DNA from 3 places in the Paenibacillus sp. FSL R7-0345 genome. Region 2 is predicted to be linked to each of the others. Evidence: riboswitches for the same ligand, from Rfam matches in the RefSeq annotation. Region 2 holds a riboswitch; each other region holds the start of a gene.
What was found. A riboswitch is a leader RNA that binds a small molecule or an ion and turns the genes downstream of it on or off. The one in region 2 is predicted to bind cyclic di-AMP.

Region 1 (5,377 bases), 850 kb from region 2:
TATAAATCAGATCCGTAAACGGCAGCGCCCCGATCAGCACCGGCTTTCCGGTAACGGAAGCACTATAAAATACATCGCCGTTCTTTTGGGAGACCCAGTACGTCCTGCCTTGCGTGGAAGCAACCGAATAACGCAGCTCGTCCACAATATTCAGGCGGTTGCTGTCTTTGTCATACACCGTTTTGCCGCCCAGCAGACTGACTGCCGACACCAGCGGGACATAGATTTTACCTTTGAGGATACGGGGTGCTTCAGCCAGAGTTGACGCATTGCCGTCTACCGTTGCGTTAACAGTACCGGCAGTTAATGTAACTTCATGTCCCGGACGGATCAGCTTCGCTGACTTCGTACTTTGGTTCCAGGTGAGTGCGTAGCCCATCGTCTCTGCCAGCTGCTGCAGCGGAACAAGCGTAGTACCAGAAGTAACTACCTGGCTGCTGCCCAGCGAAGTCTCTTTGTAATTCAGCTGAATAACACTGTCCGCAGCCGCAGATGCCGCTCCCGGACTTAAAGCGATGGCCGCGGCCAGAATGCCGGCAGCCAGCTTCCCATTTTTCATTATGTAATCCTCCCCCATGCAGATATCTATGTATTAATGGACGAGATTATTTGGAAAAAGTTTCAATATTATTCACGGATCCCAAATAAAAAAACACCCGTTTGTTCCGCAGCATAATACTGCAGACAAACAGGGTGTCACTGGTCATTCATACTACTGGTTAATCAAATAGGGAATCACCGGATACGAGATCAGATTGCGGTCTCTGTGGGCGGCAGTCACGGTATCGCTGTGTGCGCTCAGAACGCCATTTTGCAGCAAAACCGGCCGGAAGCCCCGTTCGCTCGCCCCATTGTAGGTAAACTGCACGCAGTGCTCAGCCGAGAAGCCGGAGATAATCAGCAGCTCAACACCGTGCTCCTTCAGAAGCTGCTCCAGCTCTGTTTTCCAGAATGCGTTCGAATGCTCTTTGGTAACTTTCAGGTCACTGTCCGCTACCCGGATTTCCGGAATAATATTATAGCGCTCCTTGGTATCTTCCTCTATTCCCTCAATATCCTGAATGTGAATGACCAGCTGGTCCTTCTCCCGGAGCATGTCCGCCACATAATTCATATATTCGCAGCCGCGGTCCAGCGTCTTCTGATCCACGTAATCCCGCACATGAATCTCCTGCATATCGATGATCAAATAGCCCAGCTTCATCAAGACCCTCCTTGTTGTAAAAAGATATGCCGATATCGTACAACACAATCAAGCAGTAAGCCAAATAAAGTTTAATTATAATTTTCCTTGAAAAATATTATGCCGTGCACTCTGCCAACAGCTTTGACTTCAGCAAACTTTGCAGGTTATACTTGAACTACGCTTAATTTCCAGTATTTCCAGCTGGAAAGCGGGGGAACCAGTCAATTGGGGCGAATCATTGAGTAATGCAATGTAGGGTACCATCTTACCCGAGTCCGTCAGCTAACCTCGTCAGTAGTGGATGGGTCTGCTTTTTTATGTTTATAACATGAGACCCTTGTGCTAAGGGTCTCTTTTTGTGTTCTTTAGAGGCCCTGCTGGCTAACAGTTTGGCTTTTGACATCAAGGCTCCCTATTGTCTCGCCATTAGGAGAACAAAGGAGAGATTCATGTGCAAAAGGTACGATACATAACCGACATTAACAAAATGGAAATGCTGCCTGAAGCGGAAAGATCGCGGCTCAAAGAGGTCACGGACAAATTTGTGTTCCGGGCGAATGACTACTATTTATCACTGATTAATTGGGAGGACCCGGAGGATCCCATCCGCAAGCTTGTTATTCCCGCTGAAGGTGAGCTTATGGAATACGGCCAGTGGGATGCCTCTGATGAGGAGGCCAACTACGTCGTTAATGGCTGCCAGCATAAATACCGGACCACCGCGCTGCTGATTGTCTCCGAGGTTTGCGGTGCCTACTGCCGCTATTGCTTCCGTAAACGGCTATTCCGCAACGATGTCAAAGAAGCCTCCTCCGATGTCACCGCCGGAATCGAGTATATCGCCGCCCATCCTGAAATCAACAACGTCCTGCTAACTGGTGGAGACAGCCTGATTCTCTCAACGACCAAGCTGCGTTTCATTATTGAGAGCCTTAGAGCTATTCCACACGTCAAAATCATCCGCCTCGGCTCCAAGCTGCCGGTATTCAATCCGATGCGTATCTCTCAGGACCCTGAGCTGCTGGAGCTGATCCGCACCCACTCTACTGTAGAGAAACGAATTTATATTATGGCGCATATTAATCATCCGCGGGAAATTACACCTGAGGCCAAACGGGCCGTAAGAGCCCTGCATGATGCCGGCGCGATTATCGTCAATCAGACTCCGGTGCTTAAGGGCATTAACGATGACCCTGCTGTTCTGGGTGAGCTGCTGGACCGCCTGTCCTGGGCCGGAATCACGCCCTACTATTTCTTTATTAACCGGCCGATCGCCGGCAACCGTGAATTCGTCCTGCCGCTTGAGCAGGTATACCGGATCGTCGAAGAAGCCAAAGCCCGAACCTCAGGCCTCGGCAAAAGAGTCCGGCTCTCCATGAGCCACTCCTCCGGCAAAATTGAAATTCTGGCTATTGAAGACGGCAAAGCCTATCTTAAGTACCACCAGTCCCGCGATCAGGAGTACGGGAAATTCATGATTCTCGACTGTCCGGAAGATGCCGAATGGTTCGATGACCTCCCCGGAAACGAGCAGTACTGGAGCAAGCCTGTGAAGAAAAGCGCGGGTGTCATTCCGGTACCTCTTCAGGTTTAGTCCTGACTAAGCTAAGTGTAAAATTGTCATCTATTTCTGGGCGAAACCCCTGAAATCGCTCTACTAGTTGTAAAAACGTCACTTATATCTGCCGATTTGGCCATAATTAGAAGCTGAGGCTAAAAATAAGTGTAGTTTTTCCAACTAATGGCTCCACTAAGCTGAATATCAAAGAATTAAGTGCCGAATTTCCAACTAAATGCCACCATGTATTCAAAAGCACCCAAGCAAAAACCGGCCCCGCTCTGAATATCATCAGAACGGGGCCGGCTTCACTTCACAACATTAAATTATCTCTCTCCTAATCCCACACTGGACAGGAAGAATTCATATTCCAGCGGCTGATCCGCAGGAGTTCTGTATTCCGGATGAACCGGTGCACCCCAGCTGTCGTCACCGCCGACGCCCATTTGTCTGCCGGCAACAGTCACTACAGTGTAGTGAACCTGCGGAAGCTCAAACGGATGAGCAGCATGCTCCAGCTCGAATGCAGTGTAAGGCGACAAAGTGCACTCTACAGGCGCGCTTGCCGGAGCTGTAATCTGCAGCCCGACTCCTGCTTTATCGGTAATGCTCACGCGGCGGACGCCGGTGCGGTTACCCGATTCCTGCGGTACAAGGTAGCGGGACGGCAGGTCCTGCACCTTCCGGCTGAACACGCCGAGTCTGGCGCCGAATGCACGGTCGATGTAGTTCTCCTCAGGTCCCATCGCATACCACTCTGACTGCTCATAGTCAGCCGACATTTTGAAGGACAAGGCCACAATCGGCACATCCGGAAGTCCGGCAGCACCGGAATAGCGTGTACGTACTCTTACCGATCCGTCGCCGTATACGGTATAGGCTGTTTTGAACGCCAGCTCTTCATGAATGCTGAACCGGTAGTCAAAGCTTACCGTAACAGAACCTTCCAGCTTCTCAAGGCTGACCTCCACGCATTTGCGGGCCAGGCTTGCCGCATACCAGGCTCCGCCGTGGTAACCGAGCTGGGTTCCTTTGTCGTTGTCGGTCGTTGCCCGCCAGAACAGCGGAGCTGGAGGAGCCTCAATCATCTCATGTCCTTTATAGTTCAGCGATACCAGTGATCCGACCTGCTTGGAGAAGATTACAGTGAAGCCCTCGCCAATTACGCCGATTTGCACATCTCCTTCTACTACATTCAGTGCGCCTGCCGGAAGTTCCGCCTGCCCGGCTTCCACGTTAAAGATATGCTCGCCAAAGGCGATTTCATATCCGGCTTCGGCCCAAAGCTCTGCTTCCTTCAGCACCAGGGAAGCCTGGATGCTGTATTCGCCCGGCGTTCCTTCCGTCTGCGGAAGCTCAATCGGCACAAGCACTTCGCTTTGCGGAGCAGCGTCAACCTCTTTTGTCCACTTGCCCAGCAGCTCACCGTCACAGTACAGGCTGTATTCCAGTGCCAGATGATCGGTTCCTGCGAACAGACTTTCATTCGTCACGCGGATGCATGTCTGGTCTGGCGCAAGCTTGTAATTCTGATACAGGAATTTAACCTCCTGCATCTTCGGTGTCCACTTCCGGTCAGCGAAGACAATGCCGTTCCCGCAGAAGCTGTAATCTGTCGGACGATCACCGAAATCGCCGCCATAAGCGAAGAACTCGTTACCATAGCGGTCCTTCTTCAGAATGGACTGATCAATATAATCCCAGATGAAGCCGCCCTGGTACATCGGGTACTTGTTCTCAAGCTCTGTGTACTTATGCATGCCGCCGACGGAGTTCCCCATCGCATGCATATATTCGCAGCTGAGATACGGCTTGTCCGGGTTACTGTTCAGATATTCCTCGATGTCGGCCGGCTTGGCATACATCCGGCTCTCCATATCACTTGTATCATTATAATTGCGGTCATAGAACACGCCTTCATAGTGCACCAGACGGCTGTTGTCCCGGCTGCGGAACCAGTTCGCCACATCCAAAATGACTTGCCCTGCATACGATTCGTTACCACAGGACCAGATCAGAATGGACGGATGGTTCTTGTCCCGCTCCACCATATTGATCGCGCGGTCCAGCACGATATCATGCCATTGCGGGTCATTGTGCGGAATATTCCAGGAAGGCTCAACCGCGCCCATCTTTTGCCAGGAGCCGTGAGTTTCCAGGTTCATTTCATCGATGACATAAACCCCGTATTCATCACACAGCTCATACCACATAGTCTGGTTCGGATAGTGCGAGGTACGGACGGCATTGATGTTGCTTCTCTTCAGTGTCTCAATATCCCACAGCATATCCTCGCGGGTAATATTGCGGCCTGTGCGGCAGTTAAATTCATGCCGGTTAACACCTTTGAAGACAATCCGCTTGCCGTTAATGCACATCAGTTTGTTTTTCATCTCGAACCGGCGGAAGCCGGCCTTTTGCACAACAGCCTCTACGACCGCTCCATCTGCTCCCGTCAAAGTGAGACAAACGGTATAAAGATAAGGATTCTCTGCACTCCAGGTCAGCACATCGGCCACTTCTCCCGACAGCGTAAGCTCCTGCCCGTCGAACACACCCTCGCTGCTAAGCCGGACCTCCCCGTCTCTATCCTTCAGCTCAAGCTTGGCGCTGACCGTTTCCTGCGGCGTATC
Region 2 (5,377 bases):
GCAGCGGAGTCGTTATCTATGATAAGGAGACGCACCGGATCAACATTCTGCTGGGTGAAGAAGATCTGGCTTCGGTAGTGCTCGTCTAGCCGGACGGCAGCAGAGGGTGCACGCGTTTGCCCCTCTCCTTGCAGCCATGGTAAAATTGAGCTGATGAGTGCTATTTGCCGGGATTTCAGAATACATTAAACCGAAAAAAAGCCTTCATCCTGGCGCATCCCTTGGACTTTCAGAAGCTGAGGGATGTTTTGTTTAAGGCTTATGGAACAGGTAAAGAACAGAAATATACGGACTTTACTGCTAATTAAGTAAGGGAGGAAGCAAATTGCAATTATCAGTGGAAGAGCTGCATGAGCAGATAGGTAAGCTGGAGGGCTGGAAGCTGGATCAGGAGGCTCTGGTTCGCAAGTACATGTTTAGCGAGTATATGAAAGGCATTGCTTTTGTGGATGAGGTAGCCACTATATCCGAGGCCTTTGATCATCATCCGCATATAACCATTGACTACAAAACCGTCACCCTGCGCTTATCGGCAAAAGAAGAGAGCGGCCTCGCGGCGCTGGATATCCGCCAGGCTAATGAATTCAATGAAGCCTTTGACAAAGCGCGATAGGTACACGGTCTAACATAACCGCTGCACAAAGAAATGCCCGTATAAAGGACCGGATAGGGTCCTTATACGGGCATTTTTAATGAAAGTATAAATGCTTACTTTTTCTCTGCAAGCCATAACGCAACGTTGGCAATCTCCTCAGGGGCCAGCTTATCCTTAAAGGGCGGCATTTGCCCGCGTCCCTTAGTGACGATGCTGTAGATACCCTCGGCGTCCCGCTCGCTGCCTTCATGCTGCAGACTTGGGCCTACACCGCCCTGAAGCTGATCACCATGGCAGGAAATGCAATTGGCTTTGACAACGGCTTCTGCACTTGCGGCATCCAGAGTAACTTGAGGCATTGTAGGCTTATTCTCTTCCGCAACTTCCTCTTTGCCGGGCAGTGTGAACAAGAGTACTACCGCAAAGGCACAGGCGGCAAAAAACAAACCGCTCATGATCCATTTCTGCATCTCCATCCGTCCCCTCCATGTAAGCTGCTTTCTTCATTATACCGAAAGGTAAAGCGTTGTCATAGAGTTTGTGTCAAAAAAATGAACGTTTTTTGCTGCAGCTATCAGATTTGCTCTCACTATAGAATTATTTATTATACACCATGCAATAAAATGGCTTATCCCCGGTTGGAGTCCGGCGCTCATACGTATCGGTAATCGTAAAACCGCATTTCTGGTATGTCCGGATGGCCCTCTGATTCCAGGTCAGCACCTCCAGATCAATCTCCCGGTCCGGGTATCTGTCCAGGGCAGCCTGAACGATGGAGTCCATAAATAAATGACCCATTCCGTGACCGCATAGATCAGGGCGCATGCCGATTCCGAGCCGGACAACGCCTTCCATCGGAAAGAGCTGCGCAAACCCGCATAAGCCGCCTTGGCCGTCTACGACAGATATATACTGTTCCCTGCGCAGTACAGGATCTCCGAACTCAATGCCCAGCGCCTGCATCTGCTCCCAGGGCAGCCATCCGTATATGTTATAGGGCGGCTTGTATTCCCATCTGCAAATATCCTCAGCGTGACTGGTCTCCATTGGTACAACTTGAAAAGTAACAGGGGAACTGCTCATAAGGCCACAGGCCTCCTTTCAGGAGCGCATCATTCTATACTGTATAGTTAATTATATACAAAAGCCGGCCGGTTCAACTCAGAAATTTGGCCCGGCCGGCAGAAACTTGACAAATCACAAAAAATATTTTATGAAAACGCGAAAATTGGGGTTTTAAGGTGTTTTATGCAGGAGGGGAGGGGTAAGTAATTTTATAGACAAAAAAACAGGCCCCTTCCAAGATTTCGGCAAAAATCATGGAAAACGCCTGTCTTAGCATTACTTATTGAACATCATCGTTGTCTTCAGCATCAGTAGCAACTGCATGGTAAGCATCTGTGCTCATGATCCGTTTGGCGCCAACGTAGCGGTTGACGTAGTAGCTGTCACTCAGCGAGCTGATAGTTACGCCCTTTGAGCTTGAAGCATGTGCGAATTTGCCTTCTCCGACATAAATGCCGACATGGGATACACCGCGGCCGCTTGTATTAAAGAATACAAGATCGCCTTCCCGCAGATTATCACGGGAGATAGCAGTACCCATCTGGTATTGGGAGCCGGATTGATGCGGCAGGTTAATGCCGATCTTATCAAATACGTACATGGTGAAACCGGAGCAGTCAAAACCATTAGTCGATACTCCGCCGGATACGTACTTGGTACCGATGGCCTTATCGATGACTTTATCCATCTTGGAATCAGCGAAAGCGCTTCCTGCCCCGATGGTAAGCATAATAGAAAAGCTGAGTAGTGCGGCGGCTAACTTCTTCTTCAAAAGTAAATACCCCTTCCAAATGCCTACGAGGTTAGCTTAAGGGTTCGGTTGAAGGTCCCCTATGACCCCTCTGTGAATAGGAGGTCAATTCACCCAAAATCGGTTCCCCCGTTTCCCTTATTTCGTAAGGGAACTCGGCACGACTGTTGATTAGATTAGCTGGCAGAACATTATGACAAAACGTTTGAAAAACCCGGTTGAATAATTACAAAAATGTTACTAAAAGCTCACTGCGATAATTGTAGCAAAGACAGAGGCCGTTGGCAATCACTTAAAACATATTAGTGCATAATATTCGCGCTTTTTAAGAGAGCATTCTGCTTAATAAGGCTCAAATTTACATGCAAAGTAAGCCTTTTCTGAAATAATGTTGGAATTTTTAGTAAGAGGGGTGTTTCATAAGCCCTAAACATGTGTAAAAGAAAGAATAAGGATAAAAAAGGAAAACCCGGAGCTGATTACGGCAATAATCAAGTCCGGGCCATATAAGTTACAATTATGTGTCAGAGGTTATAGTTGTGGGGAATGTTCAATCGTAAGCGACAGCCTGGTAAGCTGTTGTGCTCATTACGCGTTTGGCGCCAACGTAGCGGTTGGCCCAGTAAGCCTGACTAAGCGAACTGATGATTACACCCTTTGAGCTGGAGGACTGTGCAAATTTTCCTTGACCGACGTAAATACCGACATGTGAGACGCCGCTGCCCAGCGTATTGAAGAATACGAGATCGCCGGCACGCAGATTGCTTTTGGAAACAGCTGTTCCTACACTGTACTGTGCTTTGGAGGTACGGGGCAGAGTAAGACCGATGCTCTTGAATACGTACTTTGTAAATCCGGAGCAGTCGAATCCGGCAGTGCTTGTTCCTCCGGTTTTATAAGATACTCCGATGGTTTTAGCGATAACGGTATCCATTTTGGAGTCAGCAGAGACACTTCCGGCCCCCATAGTGAACACCATCACAAGACCCAGCGCTGCTGCGGTGCATTTCTTTTTTAGGTGTGTACGAAAAAATGTGTGACTTTTCAAAAGATGTACTCCTTCCAAGGCCTGCGAGGTTAGCTTAAGGATTCGGTAGAAGGTTCCCCTATGACCCCTCTAAAGCGAGATCAATTCACCCAAAATATGGTTCCCCCACTTCCCGGTGCTGGGAATTTGGCGTTTTATGCACCAGAACAGTGACTGTTGATTGACAATGTTGAAGTGTATAAGGTACATACAGTTAGTCGAAATAGTTTCAAAAGATTACAAAGTTGTTACTAATGGTACAGGCATCATTGTATCAGAGGTTTTGATGTTTTGCAAATGCATTGTAATTCTAATACCAAGTACAAAAGAGTCACACCCCTGAAGCAGAGGCAGTGACTCTTTTAATATGCCGTTTTGGCGGAAAATTATTGTGGAAATGTTTTGCTGCTCCATAGATGATACTGGGCGGCGATTCCCCACATTTTGAACAGGGTGGACGGAAGCGGTGCAACCTGACGGAGAAGCAGCGCAGGCAGTCCCGGATAGAACAGACCCGTTAACGCGCACAGCAGCCATGTCAGCAGCCCACCTGCACCAAGCGCGATTGAAGCCCCTGTAGAAGGAACAAGCAGCCTCATATAAGTCAGCAGCGCGGAGAACATGCCTGTCCCGGCTGTATAACCGAATTGCATGTAGAGCAGTACAGTACGGATGATATACAGATACAGCATCCAGGCCAGCAGATAAGGCACAAGCTTCAGCAGGAGCCTATAATCGAGAAGCCCGCCTAACAGCAGGTTATACATTTTGGGCAGCAGCCAGTAAAATGGAAGCGCCGAGAGCGCCCATTCAGCTAGACTGAAGATAAACACCGGGAGCCCGTAAAGCTTCATCCCCGGGAAAAAGAACAGTCCGCGCTCCCCCCTGCGCTCCTGATGCAGCTCATGCAGCAGACCGGCGCGGATAAAGGGGGAGAGCAGCAGCCGCAGCAGAGACAGCCCGAGCAGCAGCCAGAGCCAGCGCTGGACCCCCGGATCTGCACCCAGGGCGGCCTGCCCTTCGATGTAATACAGCAGCCTGCCCAGTCCGCTGCCGCCGGCATGGGTGTCCGGATAACGCAGCAGGACCGGAATGACAGCTGACCTGACGAACCTGTACAAAAAATAGCCCCAGAGCAGCCGGTAGATAAAAAGCAGAATCAGAATATAAAATTGCTCCTTCATGCTGATCCAGCTGCGGGAAATCGCTCTTTTCACTATCCTTCACCTCACCAGACTAGAGTTCCGAGCAGAGTTTCAAGCAGTTTGGTTACACTTAGCGTCCAGCGCGAGAGCGTCTTCGGCGCAAGCTCGGCCAGCATGAAATTATTAAGATGCTTAGCCTCCAGGAGAATGGAGTGTCCGGGATCAATGTCAACAGAGGCCAGAGGGGCTTTGTAGGATAGCTGAAAAGCAGTCGTTTTCTGCTCTCCGTTCCAGAATTGCTGTACCGTGTACCCGTCGGTGAAGGTGAATTTGACCGGAACATTGGCATAGCTGCTGCCCTTATTGCTAACCTCCACCGTAGCCTCATAGCGGGCTTCTCCGCCGTCCGGACTGTTTTTGGCAGTGCTGGTGGTAATGCGGTCTACGGAAAAATCGGGTGCTCCGCCGCTGTATACATACTGGTCAAAGTAAGTCTGCCATGACTGCTTGGTTACTTTTTCGACAACTTTTTGAAAATCAGCCGTAGACGGATGTTTGAACCTGTATTTACGGGCATAGGACAGCATGATGGCATCCATGGTTTTGGTGCCGACCTGCTGCTCGATATCCTTGAGTACCAGCTTGCCGCGGATATATACATTGCGTGTGTAGCCGTCAGCAGCAGCATATTTCCAGGTCTCCAGATTTAGCGGCTGAGGGACCGTAACCAGGCTGGCCTGCAGCGTATTGTTGGAGCTGACCCCATACTCCTGCTCCATCAGGCGGTCTTCGGC
Region 3 (5,377 bases), 3.3 Mb from region 2:
GTCATGCACGACCATAATGATCGTGCGGCCTTCCTCCTGGTTCAGCTTCTGCAGCAGCTGCAGCACTTCCAGCTGGTGTGCCATATCAAGGAACGTAGTCGGCTCGTCCAGGAACAGAATATCCGTCTGCTGAGCCAGTGCCATCGCAATCCAGGCGCGCTGGCGCTGACCGCCGGAGAGACGGTCAATCGGGCGGTCATGGAATTCATCCATGCCGGTTACCGTGATCGCATTCGCGATAATTTCGCGGTCTTCCGGCGTCATTGTGCCGAAGCCCTTCTGATGCGGATACCGTCCGTAACTGACCAGCTCGGACACCGTCAGTCCGTCCGGAGCCGTCGGATTCTGCGGCAGGATCGCCAGCTGGCGGGCCACCTCTTTGGTCGACAGGGTATGAATGGACTTCCCGTCCAGCATTACGCTTCCGCTCTTGGGCTTCATAATCCGGGCCATTGTTTTCAGAATCGTAGACTTACCGGAGCCGTTAGCTCCAACCAGCGCTGTAATTTTCCCTGTAGGCAGCGACAGGTTCAACCCTTTGACAATCGTTGCTTCCGCGTACCCGATACTTAGCTGTTCCGTGTTCAAACGTTCTGACATTATCTCCACTCCTTAATAATGGTTGTGATTTTTGGGTATGTATGAATTTCAGTGCCAGGGCAATTGAAATTGTTTATCATTCAACTGATATTGGTTCTCAATTATTATTATCGCAAATATATGAAAGTTGTACAAGAGTGCATAAAAAAGCCGCCCCGTCATCAACGGAAGCAGCTGTTTCTTCATGTCACCTGTCTATTTGTGCAAATGGTAAGGTACTGTCGCTACAACGATATCCTTTTGATTCATCAGATAGGAACGGATGAACAGGCTGGTCTGATTATGCAGAATGGCCTGCCACCAGTGCTTCGTAATAAATTGCGGAATCAGCACTGTAATATGATCCGTTGAAGCGGTTTTCCACTCGACGGTATCAATAAACTTGACGAGCGGACGGATAATGCTCCGGTACCGGGAACGCAGGACAATCAGGCGCACGCCAGGATTCCACTCCTCCCACTTCTGCTCCATTTTATGAATCTCTTCCTCATCAAAGCCTACATATACTGCTACCACATTATCCGTCAAAGACTTGGCATAGCTGATCGAATGCAGTACAGCACGGGTCACACCGGCAACAGGCACGACTACTGTACTTCCTTTAATACAAGGCTTATCGGTTGCCGGGCAAATCCGCAGCTGGTCTGCCGTGTTGAGATAATGACGGTGAATCCGGTGAAACACGAACATAACAACCGGCAGGAAGATGAACGCCATCCATACGCTGGAGAATTTCGTAATAATGAAGATCAGCGTAATAGTGAGCGTAGTCAGCATACCAACGGTATTCACCGCAAATTTGTTCTGCCAGCCCTTTGGTCTTGTTTTGAACCAGTGCACCATCATTCCCAGCTGCGATAAAGTGAACGGGATAAATACACCGACAGCGTAGAGCGGAATCAGACCTTCTGTATTTCCGTGAAAAGCAGCCACCAGCACCGCCGACAGCACACCGAGGAAAATAATCCCGTTAGAAAAGCCCAGCCGGTCTCCGCGGACCATAAAGGCATGCGGCAAATATTTATCCTTGGCAAACATGAAGGCCAGCAGCGGGAATGCCGAGTAAGCAGTATTTGCTGCCAGGAACAGGATGACAGCCGTAATTCCTTGGATGAAGAAGTACAAACCGCCGCGGCCGAAGGTCGATTCGGCAATTTGTGAAACAACTGTGGCTTTTTCATCCGGTGTAACACCGTACCAGTAAGCCAGCAGGGTGATGCCTGTGAACATTACGCCGAGAATAAGCCCCATCATCATCAGGGTTTTGGCGGCATTTTTTTCAGCAGGAGCTTTAAAGTTCGGAATGGCATTGGATACTGCCTCTACCCCGGTCAAGGCCGAACAGCCGGAGCTGAACGCCTTTAGCAGCAGGAACAGGCTGACATTGGATACCGCCGAGCCGATCTCAGGCACACTGGCATGGGCGCCCCCCGTCAAGTATTTAAACACACCCGCAACAATCAGGAAAAAGATCGAGCCGACGAACAAATATACCGGGATTGCGATAAAAGAAGCAGACTCCGTAACCCCGCGCAGATTGACAATAGTAAGCAATATAATAACAGAAACTGCAATAAGCACCGTATGATCATGCAAGCCTGGAAAAGCCGATGTAATCGCGTCCGTACCCGCCGAAGCGCTAACCGCAACAGTAAGTATATAATCTACTAATAAAGAGCCGCCGGCTAACAGGCCGGTAGGAACACCCAGATTGCTTTTGGCTACGATGTAGGCCCCTCCGCCTTGCGGATAAGCAAAAATCGTCTGCCGGTAGGATAAAATGAGTATGGCCAGCAGACCCAATACGGCAAGCGCGATTGGCAATGAGTACCAGATGGCAGTGAAGCCTGCAGCCACCAGTACCAGGAGAATTTGTTCCGTTCCGTAGGCCACAGACGAGAGCGCATCAGAAGACAGGACAGCCAGTGCTTTCACCTTGGATAACTTTTCATGATCGAGTTCATCTGACTTCATCGGACGTCCGATCAATAGTCGTTTTACCTTGCTTACCATTGTTGTAACAGTTCCTCTCTTTGTTAGTTGAACCGGTTATACCGTGCGCTGTTTTCATCGTTTTCATAGGTGAATTTTCATAAATGCAGGCACAAAAATAAGCATACGGAAATGATCCGCATGCCTAGCGCATGGTCATTATCCCACCTTTGCTTACGAGGTTAGCTGGCGGATTCGGGCTGTGGAAAGCCCTACGGTTACAGCCTTTTCGGCCTGTCTCCGATTCACCCCGACGGCCTTGCGGCCGAGTATGGTTCCCCCGATTTCCCTACGGAAAATTCAGCGCGTATTCAACTTCTCACAAGGCTTAATGATAGTCTACAAAGCTTTTCCAGTAAAGCTGTGAAACAAATGAAAAGGAATGAAAAAACATCCAAAACACGCGATTCCAGGACCCGGGATAAGTCGGGCTTTCATTCTCTTGCATTATCCCTCTGTCTCATGGTTTTATCGTGTTTTGGATGTTATTTGTGACAAAAAATTCAGGAAAATTTTATGCTTTAAATTCCGCCTGTCTGCTGCCTATTCCCCGTCCGCATCCTTGCGTCCTGTCCACAATAAAACGGTAATCAGGGTGAAGGCTGTAAGTGCCATTAAAGGGATGGTAATGAAGCCTAAAAGATTAATATAATCCTGATTGCAGGGAACGCCAACTGTACATGGAAGCACCTTGCTCAGCGCAGGAATCTTCTGCTCGGCATAATGGTATATAGAGATGCTTCCGCCAATGATACTTAAAGGTAACACGTACGGAATAATCTTTTTATCCCCGCGATACGTGGCAATTCCCAGCAAAAATAGCTGCGGGTACATGAAGATCCGCTGAAACCAGCACAGCTTGCAGGGCTCATATTTCAGCACCTCACTAAGGTACAGGCTGCCGGCAACAGCAATAATGGAAACAAACCAGGCCAGATACAGACAATGGCGGCGGCAGAAGGCAGAAAACCTCATCACTCGGCAGCCGCTGCTTCAGTAGCAGCCTGGATCTGGGCGTCAATAGCTTCCATGTTAAACGGCTCGTTCACCATTACCCCGTTTACAAATATAGTCGGGGTTGAAGATACTCCGGAGGCCGAGGCTAGCTGAATCTCGCTCTCCACCTGGCTATTATAGGTTTTGTCTTCAATGTCTTTGCGGAGCAGATCGAAGTCGATTGGCAGATTCTCTTTCTGCGCCAGCTCCACCAGGAAGTCTGCAGTCGCCCATTCCTTGTTCTCGTCACCCTGATTAGCATAAAGAGCATCATAGTAGGTCCAGAATGCATCGCTGTTCTGATTATAGACAGACAAGGCTGCGAGGGCAGCGGTTTTGGAATCATCTCCGATAAAGGCCAGGTTTGCAAAATATAAAGCGGCTTTATCCTGATTTACATACTCCTGAACAATCTGCGGCTTAATGACACCTGCGAACTGGGCACAAGCCGGACATTTGTAATCGCCAAATTCGACGATTTTGACAGGTGCATTCTCACTGCCAAGTCTTGACATTTCACTGTAGTTGAATTCAACCGGTGCGGCTGAAGTTCCTGTTGATGAGTCTCTTGCGGCCAGCATAAATAATCCCACAAAAATAATGACAACCAATGCGATTGTCGCAACAATCACTATCAATGTTTTCTTCTTCTGCTGTTCCATCCGCGCTACAAGTTCCTCATTTTTGCTCTTTTGGGGGAGAGCAGCGCTTTTACGTTTGTTTTTGCCCAAGTGAGAGTTCCTTTCTGTCCTGCGGGACAATAAATATAAATCATATAATTTAAAATTATATAATTAAACTTCTCACTTTGGCAAACAAGAGCTTACACGGCTTCCGTTTTTAGCTGCTGCCCCATGGCTTCCCTGCTATAGTCTTTCCCGGCCGACTGGAGTGTAAGCGTGAATATAACCTCAGTTCCTCTTCCAGGTTCTGACTCAATCCGGATCTGGCCGTTCATCAGCCCGACCAGCTTTCTGCAAATCGCCAGTCCCAGGCCTGTACCGGGATATTTCCGGTTATACCCAGCATCCAGCTGGGTAAACGGCTGAAACAGAAGCGGCAGCTTATCGGGTGAAATGCCGATACCGGTATCTTTGATTCTGAATGTATACTCCCCTTGGCCGGCTGGGGAACCGTTGTATCCCACTTCAATAGAGACTTCACCGCCGGGAGTAAATTTAACCGCATTCCCGATCAGGTTAACCAGAATCTGGCGGATTCTCAGGCTGTCACCTTCCACAAATTCCGGAACATTTGCAGCAATCCGCAGCTTCATCCCGAGCGATTTCTCTTTAACTGTGGCCTGGAACAGATCAGAACATTCTTTGAGCAGCTCCTGCAGCGGGAAGGCTTCACAGCGCAGCTTCAAACCGTCAGATTCCAGCCGGGAAAAGTCAAGCACATCATTGATTACACTGAGCAGCGCCTGACTGCTGTTGTACTGCAGCCTCAGGAGTTCCTGCTGCTCCGGATTAACAGTATCCTCTGCAAGAAGCTGGTTGATCCCGATAATCCCGTTCAGCGGTGTGCGGATCTCATGGCTCATGGTTGTCAGAAATTCGCTTTTCATCCGGTCCGCGCTCTCTGCCGCTTCCTTGGCCACAATCAGCTGCTGCTGGAATTTAATAAAGGCAGTGATATCCTCTGCAACTAGGTATATCAGCTTCTGGGTCTCATGAACAAGCGGAAAAACCGTGACGCTGCAGATCATTGTACCGCCGTCTTTCAACCGGATGCCTAACTCAAGTTTGCAGGAGTGCCCGTCTGCCGCCCTTGTTACTGCTTCCTT

Region 1: linked by a shared signal. The riboswitch ahead of NST84_RS26990 (KamA family radical SAM protein) and the one ahead of NST84_RS00510 (C40 family peptidase) in region 2 are both predicted to bind cyclic di-AMP.
Region 3: linked by a shared signal. The riboswitch ahead of NST84_RS16025 (APC family permease) and the one ahead of NST84_RS00510 (C40 family peptidase) in region 2 are both predicted to bind cyclic di-AMP.

Annotation. Positions count from the first base shown of each region.
Region 1 is NZ_CP152002.1:6,238,711-6,244,087, forward strand. Features, by position in the region: gene NST84_RS26980 (copper amine oxidase N-terminal domain-containing protein) at 1-559, opposite strand, end outside; gene NST84_RS26985 (isochorismatase family protein) at 713-1,204, opposite strand; cyclic di-AMP (ydaO/yuaA leader) riboswitch at 1,355-1,496, shown strand; gene NST84_RS26990 (KamA family radical SAM protein) at 1,638-2,780, shown strand; gene NST84_RS26995 (glycoside hydrolase family 2 TIM barrel-domain containing protein) at 3,071-5,377, opposite strand, start outside.
Region 2 is NZ_CP152002.1:104,426-109,802, forward strand. Features, by position in the region: gene NST84_RS00490 (hypothetical protein) at 1-89, shown strand, start outside; gene NST84_RS00495 (4a-hydroxytetrahydrobiopterin dehydratase) at 326-613, shown strand; gene NST84_RS00500 (cytochrome c) at 709-1,065, opposite strand; gene NST84_RS00505 (GNAT family N-acetyltransferase) at 1,193-1,678, opposite strand; gene NST84_RS00510 (C40 family peptidase) at 1,941-2,390, opposite strand; cyclic di-AMP (ydaO/yuaA leader) riboswitch at 2,438-2,582, opposite strand; gene NST84_RS00515 (C40 family peptidase) at 2,962-3,390, opposite strand; cyclic di-AMP (ydaO/yuaA leader) riboswitch at 3,463-3,601, opposite strand; gene NST84_RS00520 (hypothetical protein) at 3,825-4,655, opposite strand; gene NST84_RS00525 (M1 family aminopeptidase) at 4,667-5,377, opposite strand, start outside.
Region 3 is NZ_CP152002.1:3,793,823-3,799,199, forward strand. Features, by position in the region: gene NST84_RS16020 (ABC transporter ATP-binding protein) at 1-600, opposite strand, end outside; gene NST84_RS16025 (APC family permease) at 796-2,613, opposite strand; cyclic di-AMP (ydaO/yuaA leader) riboswitch at 2,749-2,908, opposite strand; gene NST84_RS16030 (disulfide oxidoreductase) at 3,136-3,567, opposite strand; gene NST84_RS16035 (thioredoxin domain-containing protein) at 3,567-4,319, opposite strand; gene NST84_RS16040 (ATP-binding protein) at 4,412-5,377, opposite strand, start outside.